Regions from separate parts of the Nocardia sp. NPDC004604 genome, predicted to be linked through region 3. Evidence: riboswitches for the same ligand, from Rfam matches in the RefSeq annotation. Region 3 holds a riboswitch; each other region holds the start of a gene.
What was found. A riboswitch is a leader RNA that binds a small molecule or an ion and turns the genes downstream of it on or off. The one in region 3 is predicted to bind S-adenosylmethionine.
Positions count from the first base shown of each region.

Region 1: linked by a shared signal. The riboswitch ahead of ABZW16_RS23140 (amino acid ABC transporter permease) and the one ahead of ABZW16_RS32010 (aminotransferase class V-fold PLP-dependent enzyme) in region 3 are both predicted to bind S-adenosylmethionine.
Region 2: linked by a shared signal. The riboswitch ahead of ABZW16_RS20070 (rhodanese-like domain-containing protein) and the one ahead of ABZW16_RS32010 (aminotransferase class V-fold PLP-dependent enzyme) in region 3 are both predicted to bind S-adenosylmethionine.

Region 1 is NZ_JBEXLC010000064.1:37,086-40,356, reverse strand. Features, by position in the region: gene ABZW16_RS23145 (ATP-binding cassette domain-containing protein) at 1-482, opposite strand, end outside; gene ABZW16_RS23140 (amino acid ABC transporter permease) at 479-1,477, opposite strand; SAM riboswitch class I at 1,488-1,581, opposite strand; gene ABZW16_RS23135 (hypothetical protein) at 1,858-2,622, shown strand; gene ABZW16_RS23130 (glycosyltransferase family 2 protein) at 2,779-3,271, opposite strand, start outside.
Region 2 is NZ_JBEXLC010000052.1:37,712-40,982, forward strand. Features, by position in the region: gene ABZW16_RS20065 (O-succinylhomoserine sulfhydrylase) at 1-720, opposite strand, end outside; gene ABZW16_RS20070 (rhodanese-like domain-containing protein) at 717-1,133, opposite strand; SAM riboswitch class IV at 1,148-1,264, opposite strand; gene ABZW16_RS20075 (hypothetical protein) at 1,329-1,784, opposite strand; gene ABZW16_RS20080 (FAD-dependent oxidoreductase) at 2,191-3,271, shown strand, end outside.
Region 3 is NZ_JBEXLC010000114.1:25,557-28,827, reverse strand. Features, by position in the region: gene ABZW16_RS32010 (aminotransferase class V-fold PLP-dependent enzyme) at 1-1,242, opposite strand, end outside; SAM riboswitch class IV at 1,289-1,402, opposite strand; gene ABZW16_RS32005 (LysE family translocator) at 1,520-2,152, shown strand; gene ABZW16_RS32000 (DHA2 family efflux MFS transporter permease subunit) at 2,213-3,271, opposite strand, start outside.

The DNA of each region.
Region 1 (3,271 bases), on a different contig from region 3:
GGATAGGCGTCGGCCAGTTCGCCGATGCCGACCCGGTCCAGCAGTTCCTCGGCCTCGCGCTCGATCTCCTTGCGCGGGCGACCCTGCGCGGAAATCGGTGCGAGCGTGACATTGTCGAGCACCGTCAGGTGCGGGAAGAGATTGAATTGCTGGAAGACGAAGCCGATATGCGAGCGCTGCTTGCGCACCTCGCGATCCGATAGTGCGTGCAACCTATTGCGGCGCAGCCGATATCCGATCAGCTCGCCGTCGATGTGCACGGTGCCCGCGTCCAGGGACTCCAAGTGGTTGATCACCCGCAGCAGTGTCGACTTGCCGGAGCCGGACGGGCCGATCACGGTGACCACCTCACCCGCCCGCACCGTCAGGTCGATACCGCGCAGCACTTCGGTGGTGCCGTAGGACTTTCGCACGCCGCGAACCGCGACGGCGGGGGCTTTGTCGACGGTGATGTCGATCGTTGCGGTGACCGGTGCGCTCATCGGGTGGCTCCGCGCGGTGCGGCGGAACCGCTTTCGGCGATTTCGCGCAGCTTGTGCCACACCTGCTGGATCGGCGTCGGTGGCGGTGTCCGGTGCGCGCCCTTGGCATAGTGCCGTTCGATGTAATACTGCGCCACCGAGAGAATCGTGGTCAGCACGATGTACCAGACCGTCGCGACCATGAGCAGCGGCACCACCCGGCCGTTGCGTCCGTAGATGACCTGGACCTGGTAGAAGAGTTCCGCGATCGCCATTACCGAAACGATCGAGGTGCCCTTGAACAGGCTGATCACCTCATTGGTCGCATTCGGCAGGATCGAGCGCATCGCCTGCGGGACGACCACGGTGCGGAACTGTCGCAGCCGCGGAATCCCGAGTGCCGCGGCGGCTTCCAACTGTCCGGGATCGACCGAGATGAATCCGGCCCGGATGATCTCGGCCGAATATGCAGCCTGATGCAACGCGAGGCCGATGACCGCCGCGGTGAACCCGCTGATCACCCCGTTCACCTCGAAGGTGAGAAATCCGGGGCCGAACGGGATGCCGAGCGAAAGCGTGTTGTAAAGGTAGGCGATGTTGAACCAGAACAGCAGCTGCACGATCAACGGAATCGAGCGGAACGCCCAGATATAGACCCACGAGATCACCCGCAGCACCGGATTATTCGACAACCGGGCGATTGCCAGTGCGGTGCCGATCAGGAATCCCAGGGCCGTACCCCACAGGGTCAGCTCCAAGGTGACCTCGAGCGCCGATAACACCGACTTCGCGGTGAAGTACTTGGCGAAGGTCGACCAATCCCAGCCCGGATTGGTGACCAGTCCATGGATGAACTGCGCGAGCAGTACCAGCGCGATGGCGCTGATCACCCAGCGCCACGGATGCCAGGCCCTGGCGATCGGCGGTGCGTCGGCGATGGTTACGGCAGTGCCAGGTGCGTGGGCACCCGGTATCGGAACATCCGATAGGGCATCGGATGCAACGGACGCGCTCATGATTTCGGTTCCTCCATCGTTCCCGGCGGAAGCACCCGCACCCGGTGGCCGGGGGGTTGCTGCGACGTCGACGAGCCAGGTCTCTCGGTCGCTCTGGATGGTGTGTCCGACGCCGAGCACGGGTCGGTCGGTCTAGCCGAAACATCATGCGAAGCAGGCGAACTCCGGCACAAGGGTACGAATCAGTGTGAGCGCAGACCTTGTCCGAATGGTCGTGAACAGGGATTATCGACCGGGTCGTGCGGTGGATCGCGAGGCTTCGGGTGCGGTCCGTCCGGCGTGTATCGCCTGGAGGGTGCACCCGGCGTTTCGTCGCGACGGTCCGGTACGGTGCGCGACGCGATGGCGTTGCCAGTCGAAATCAGCGCAGTTCCGGTGGTTTGCTGGAGTACGCTCTGACCTCGTTCGTGCCCGACGATGAGGAGGTTCACGTGACCCTGCTGCGCCGTCTGACCACGCTTACCGCCATCGCGACCGGTGCGGCCGCGCTGACGCTCGCCGCCCCCGGCCTCGCCGTCGCGGTACCTGCGCCGATACCCGGAGCCGCAATCCCGGCGGCGCCCGCGCCGTCCGTCCAAGCCGCACCCGGAGATGCGTTCGGTGCTTACCAAGCCACCGTCGAGGCGCTGCGCGCCTTGGGCATCGACCCGTTCCTGTACCCGGCGGCTGCGGCGTTCTGCTCCAGCAGCAACTCCCTCGGCCTGGTCCCCGCCGTCGCGGGTGCTGTGCCCGGGCCGTGGCCCAAGACCACCGTGGCCATTCCGGGACTGGACCTGTCCGCGGTCAAGACGGGCCAAACCCTGTTCACCTTCATGCCCTACGGCGTAGCCCCGGACAGCACGAACGTCTCCGGCATGAACGTCGCCTGGCTGAACCTGGCCAATGGCCGCAGCGGCGTCACCGCCATGGGTCCGATCTCCGACGTCGTCCGAACCATGGTGCCCGCGGAAATCCCTGCCGATATACGACCACTCGCCGAACGTGCCTTCCAGAACTTCTTCGCCACATTCCCCACCGGAGGCATCCGCGCCGTCCCCGTCGAGACCGGTTCCGGCACCGTCCTGGCCGCGGTGTTCGGCACCGTGGACAACGGTGGCAAGCCCTGCTTCTTCCTCCCGACGGTCGGCATCACCTCGGTGCGCTGAGCCCGCCGACGTCTGACGCAGTTGGGGACCGGGCCGGATCCCGGCCTGGATATAGCGCCAGCGGGTTCGGGCGTGCGGCCGCCCGATTCCGGGGTTGATCAAGATCTGGTGGCGGGTCGGTCGGGCATTGCCGCCATGGATTCGGCCTGGTCTCGGTCAGTGGGCGGTGTCGAGGTGGCGGGATTTCCAGGTCAACGTGTTCGCGCGATGGGCCCGGCGCGAGCGGGACCACAGGCGTAGATAGGCGGCGATGGAGACCGGGTGGGCCAGGGCGGCAAGGATATCGGCGCGGGTCAGTGAGCCGCCTTCGAGTGAGCGGGCGAGTAAGCGGCCGGTGACCGCGGCGCTGTAGCCGAGGAGACCGGCGGCGCGCACCCGGCCGTGACCGGCGACGGCGGCCAGCGGAGGTACCCAATAGGCCAGTGCTGCAATAGCTCCCACGGCTGCGCCGCCGACGGTCGTGCCGCCGTAGGCCGACCACAGCCAGCGGGTGTAGCCCACCTCGAGTTCGGTTGCGTCCCGGTACATTCGGGTCCGGGCGGCGCGACCCGCCGCGACCAGTGCGGTGCGGCGACCGGAACGGCGCAGGGCGCGAGCGATATCCAGATCCTCGGTGGGGCTGGCGGCCACCGCCGCGTGACCGCCGACG
Region 2 (3,271 bases), on a different contig from region 3:
CGGACCGTCGATGTAGTCGTGCGGGCCGAGAATCGCGCCGCCGAGCACCCGACCCTGACCGTCGATGTGCTTGGTGCCGGAATACACCAGCACATCCGCGCCGAGTTCGAAACCGCGCTGCAGCAGCGGGGTGGCAAAGACGTTGTCCAGCACCACCTTCGCGCCCGCGGCATGGGCGAGTTCGGTCACTCGGCGCACATCGACCAGCGTCTGCATCGGGTTGGCCGGCGTCTCGAAGAACACGGCCTGGGTCGGCACCGACAGCGCCTGCTCCCACTGGTCCAGATCATCGCCGTCGACGAAGACGGTCTCCACACCCCAGCGCGGCAGGATCTCATTGCACACCACGAAGCACGAGCCGAAGAGGCTGCGCGCGGCCACCAGTCGATCGCCCGCACCCAGCAGCGCGCCGAGCGCGGTGAATACCGCCGACATACCGCTCGCGGTCGCGAAACAGGCCTCGGCGCCATCGATCAGGCGCAGTCGCTCCTCGAACATGGCCACCGTCGGGTTGCCGTAGCGGGAGTAGACGAAATGCTCGATATCGCCGGTGAACGCGGCCTCGGCCGCCTCGGCGCTCTCATAGACGAAACCGGAGGACAGGTACAGCGCCTCGGCGGTCTCCTCGAATCCGGAGCGGCGCAGGCCGCCTCGGACGCCGAGCGTCGCGGGGCCGACCCCCTTGGGCAGCGGTTTGTCGAACGCACCCCCGGTGATCATGACTGCCGCCACGGCAGACCGAATGCGCGCCAGCCGGAGCCGCCGCGGTGACCGAACTCGTCGATGGGGCCCTCGAAGCCCTCGAGCACGTTGTACGACGGTTCGATCCCGACACCGGTCGCGGCGACCGCGGCACCGATGGAACGCTGCCCGGAGCGACACAGAAAGACGACGGGCGCCGCCGGATCGCGCCCCTCCAGCGCCGAGGTCAGCTGTGCGACGAACTCACCGTTGCGGGCGCCACTGGTGTCGACCCATTCGATCAGCACCGTCGGCCGATCGATCGAACTCGTATCGGGGACGCCGACGAAGCGCCATTCGGCCTCGGTGCGCACATCGACCAAGACGGCCTCGGGATTGTCGCGCAACAACTCCCACGCCTGCTGGGGGGTGATGTCACCGGCATATGTCATGCGATCCTCCTGTGAATCCACGCTTGCCGCACCTGGGTTTCGGTGCGCGGCCAGGTCGTCACCCGGAGCACCCCACCGTGGAGGAGGGTTGCCGACCAGCCAGCCGGGGCTTGACGCTGGTTCTCATGACCTGTGTCCGAGATTGCCTGGGCAGGGGCCGCCCTGTCAAACCCAGGTCAGCGCCACGCCGGGTAATCAGTTGCAGACGATCCAGCGGTCGCCGGAGCGAACCAAATTCCACGTCGCCGGCGTCTCCCGGCCGTCGACCGCGATGGTCACGTTCGCCTTCGCCCTATCGCCATCGACCATGGCGTTGTCAATGTTGGTGACCTTGATCGACTTTCCGGCCACAGCGCCACCGAACTGGGCGGCCAGCGGCGACTTGCTCTCGTCGAATCCTTGGCAGGCCACCGCGGGTGGCGGTGTGTTGTCGGTGGTGCCCCTGGCCTCTGCATAGCGATGCACCGCGGCCGCGATCTTGTCCGATTCTGTGACATTTTTCTCAGCGGGCGATAGCACCGCGCCCAGCACGATGGCGACCAGGACGACGGCCGCGAATACGGCTGCCGCGATGAACGGCGCCATCGTGCGCCGATCGGTCTGGTCGACCTCGATCACCGGTTCGTCATCGGCGCCCTGCTGCTCTGTCATGGGTCGATCATCCCTGGTGGGCAGCGGTATCCGACAGGCGCCCCCGGACCGGGCGCGACCCCGCACGGCAGCGGCACAGCAATAATTCGATAGCCAACCGGACAGTGGGTACTCGGGTAAGTGAGCCCGGGTGGCAACCATCCGGTTCACGCACCGCCCGCAGGGTGCGCCATGCGCCACCGATAGAATCGCGAGACTGCGGCCTGCTGTCATAGCCATATGCCAGCTCACCAACGTAGCGACTGCGCAGCCGCGAGCCGCCTGTCCGCATCGTCAGGTGCAACCAAAAGGTGCGCCAAGTTAGCCTAAGCTAAGACTGACGCCATAATTGTTTCGACCATAAGGGTGCGCGTAAGAGATGACCGAACACAGTGCAGAGTCGACTAGCGGTGCGCGCGAGCCCTCCGTGGTTACGCAAGCTGCCACCTCCGGGCCTGACGCGCACACCGCCGGGACTCGCCCGCTTCGCATCGCGATCGTAGGCGCAGGACCGGCCGGTATCTACGCCGCCGACGCGTTGATGAAGTCCGATGCCGAGGTGAGCATCGACCTGTACGAGCGCATGCCGGCGCCGTTCGGTCTGATCCGCTACGGCGTCGCGCCGGACCACCCGCGCATCAAGGGCATCATCACCGCCCTGCACAAGGTGCTCGACAAGCCGCAGGTCCGCCTGCTCGGCAATATCGACTACGGCACCGACATCACCCTCGACGATCTGCGCACGTTCTATGACGCGGTGATCTTCTCCACCGGCGCCAACGCCGACCGCGCGCTGGACATCCCCGGCATCGGCCTGGACGGCAGCTACGGCGCCGCGGACTTCGTGTCCTGGTACGACGGACATCCGGATGTGCCGCGCACCTGGCCGCTGGAGGCCGAGAAGGTCGCCGTCCTCGGTGTCGGCAATGTCGCACTCGATGTCGCGCGTGTGCTCGCCAAGACCGGCGACGAACTGCTGCCGACCGAGATACCGCCAAACGTCCACGCCGGATTGAAAGCCAATAAGGCGGTCGAGGTGCACGTCTTCGGCCGCCGCGGCCCGGCGCAGGCCAAGTTCACGCCGCTCGAGCTGCGCGAACTCGACCACTCCCCGACCATCGAGGTCATCGTCGATCCCGAGGACATCGACTACGACGAGGGCTCCGAGGCCGCGCGTCGGCACTCCAAGCAGGTCGACATGATCGCGAATACGCTCGAGCAGTGGGCCATCCGCGATGTCGGCAACCGCCCGCACAAGCTGTTCCTGCACTTCTTCGAATCCCCCGCGGAGATCATCGGTGAGGACGGCAGGGTCGTCGGCCTGCGCACCGAGCGCACCCAGCTCGACGGCACCGGCAATGTCAAGGGCACCGGTGTCTTCAGGGACTGGGACGTCCAGGCCATCTACCGCGCCGTCGGCTACCTGTCACAGAACCTCACCAACCTGCCGTTCGACGATCAGGCCGGTGTGGTCCCGAACGAGGCCGGACGCGTCATCGCCGACGAGG
Region 3 (3,271 bases):
CCCGTCGGTGCAGGCGTAGTTCCAGCTCGCGCCGTTGGCGACGAGGGTGGCAATGGCCTCGATCAGACGGTCCACATCGGCGGAACTGGTGCCGAGGCCGATGCTGGCACGCAGCGCGCCGTCGAGGCCGAGGCGCGCGAGCAAGGGGTGGGCGCAGAAGCGGCCGTCGCGAATGCCGATGCCGTGTTCGGCGGAGAGGTAGGCCGCGACCTGGCCGGGAGCGAAACCGTCCAGGGTAAAGGCGACGATGCCGACACTATCCGGGCTGTCGTCCCAGATGCGCAGCAGGTTGACACCGGGAATGGCGGACAGGCCGGTGCGCAGCCGATCGGCGAGCAGATGTTCGTGAGTGGCAAGGGATTCGGGATCGATCGCACAGAGCGCGTCACATGCGGCGGCGAGCGCGGCCGCACCGAGGACATTCGGGGAACCGGCCTCATGACGCTGCGGAGCGGGTGCCCACTCCGTGCGGGTAACACCGACCTCGCGGACCGCGCCGCCGCCCGCCAGATACGGTTCGGCGGCATCGAGCCAATCCCGGCGTCCGACAAGCACTCCCGCGCCGAACGGCGCGTAGAGCTTGTGCCCGGAAAAGGCGAGGTAGTCGATGCCGGTGTCGCGCAGGCTGATCCGACGATGCGGCGCCAGTTGGGCGGCATCGACCAGGATGCGGGCGCCGCACTGGTGCGCGATGGTGGCCAGGCGCTCGAGCGGCAGTACCTCACCGGTCACATTGGAGGCGCCGGTGACCGCCAGCAATGCGGCTGGCCTACTGCACAATTCGGCGATGAGCTGGCGGATGGTCTCCCCGACGGTCGCCGCGGCCCGGACGACGCGGCGACCATGCCGGGTCCACGGCAGGAAGTTCGCGTGATGCTCGATATCCAGCACCACGGTGTCACCGGGAACGCAGGCGGCGAGCAGGTTGAGCGAATCGGTGGTGTTGCGGGTGAATACCACCACCTGGTCGTCGGCGGCATCGAGGAAACGCGTGACCGAACCGCGGGCCGCTTCGTAGCACTCGGTGGAGATCCGCGAGGCGTAGCCCGCGCCGCGGTGCACACTCGCGTAGTACGGCAGCAACTGCTGCACCCGATCGGTGACCTGCGCCAATGCCGGTGCGCTCGCGGCGTAGTCGAAGTTGGCGTAGGTGGTCGTCCCGCCCTGGACCAGCGGTACCCGGAGATCGTCGCCGGAGACCCGGGCGAAGACGGAACAGGTCTGGTCAACGACAGCAGTCATCACAAAATCCCATCAATTATGGGACCCGTAATCAGGTGATTATCCGAGTCCGCGCTTGCCGCACCCGGTCGGGCTGCGGCCCGGTCGTCACCCGGAGCACCCCACCGCGGAGGAGGGTTGCCGACCAGCTAGCCGGGGCTTGACGCTGGTACTCATGACCTGAACCGAGATTGGCAGATGCCGCACCGCCGTGTCAACCGCCGTTTTCGCCAGTGCATATACATGCACTCAAATAAATAACCTTGCAAAGCCGGGCGATCTGCGATCTCATCGAGAGGTGACGCTTTCCCTGCTGCTCAGCTTTGTCGGCCTGTGTGTTCTGCTGTCGATCACGCCCGGCCCGGACTCGTTCCTGGTGCTGCGATTCTCGATCGTGGACGCACGCCCCGGCATCGCCGCGGCAGTCGGTTCGGCGCTGGGCGGCATCGTCTGGGCGGTGGTGGTCGCGGCGGGGGTTGCCGCACTGCTGGAACAGTCCGCGACGGCCTACCGGACACTGAAGGTCATCGGCGGAATCTACTTGGTGTACTTGGGAATTCGGGCGTTGATCGAGCACCGCAAACAGCGCGGGACCAGCGCGCAGGTGTCCGGTCAGCCGAGCGTGGGCGAGGCGACCTCGATTCGCTCGGCATTCGCCGCGGGCCTGGTGTCGTGCATATTCAACCCGAAGGTCGGTCTGTTCTACCTGGCGGTACTGCCGCAGTTCCTCACCGACGTCACCTTCGCGAACACCCTCGCGCTCGGCGCCATCGAAAGCACCATCGCGGCCGTGGAGATGATCCTGCTCGCCCTGCTCGCCTCCCGGGCGGTAGCCATGCTGCGCCGCCCCCGGGTTCGCGATCGGCTGGAGCAGATCAGCGCGGCGATTCTCGCCGCACTCGGTATCGGCACCGCCGCCTCAGCCGCGTAATCCATTGTGCGCCTTGTCGACAGCCACCTCCGGTCGCCGTCGACAAGGCGCACGGCATCGCTATTTCGGCTGAATCTCCTTGCGCCACAGCAGCACCGACGCGATCAGGGAAACCACCGCGGCAGCGGTGAGCCACCAGAACGCCTGCCGGAACCCGGCATCCACCGGCAATCCGGCGGCCGCCGCGCGATACAGCACAACCGCCAGCAACGCGGCCCCGATCGACCCGCCGACCCGCTGCAGAATATTGACGAACGACGCAGCATCCGGCATCTGCTGAGGTCGCACCGCCGCGTAGGCCGCGGCGACGATGGGCATTCCGGTCAACCCGGTCGCCATGCCCCGAATCAGCAAAAGCGCCTGTATCACAACAGGATTCATCGAGGCATCGCCGAGCGCGAACGGCACCGTGACGGCGACCGTGACCGCACTGCCGACCACCGCGACAACACCCCCGCCGTACCGATCGGTCAACCGGCCGCCGATCGGCATCGCGATAATGCCGCCGAGCCCGAACGACATCAGCAGCAATCCGGTCGCTATCAGACCTTCGCGGTGCAGGACCTGAAAGTACAACGGCAGCACCAGCATCGACCCGAACATCGAGGCACCGGCGAAGAAGTTCGCCACATTCGCCGTCGCGAACACCGGGTGCCGGAACAGTCCGACATCGAGCAGATGCGCACCGCGCCCGCGCACCGACCGCGCCACGAAGAGTCCGAGTGCCAGCGCGCCGAGCAGCACCGAAACCCACACCGTCGGCGCGGAAACGCTACCGCGACTACCGAATTCGCCGAGCCCGTAGACCAGTGCCGACAGACCGACGCCGATCAACGCAAATCCGGTGGTATCGAATCGGCCCCCGGTATCCGCCGTCGCCGCCCGCGGCAATACCCGGCGCGCCAGTACGAACGCCACCAGCCCGAACGGGATATTGATCAGGAACAACCACTGCCAGTCCAGGTTCGCGAGCATGATTCCGCCGATCGTCGGCCCGATCGCGGGCGCGGCGACCACCGCGATCCCGACCACACTCATCACCCGACCCAGCCGATGCGGACCGGCGACCTGACCGATCAGCGTCTGCCCAGCGGGAACCAGCAAACCCGCAGCCAACCC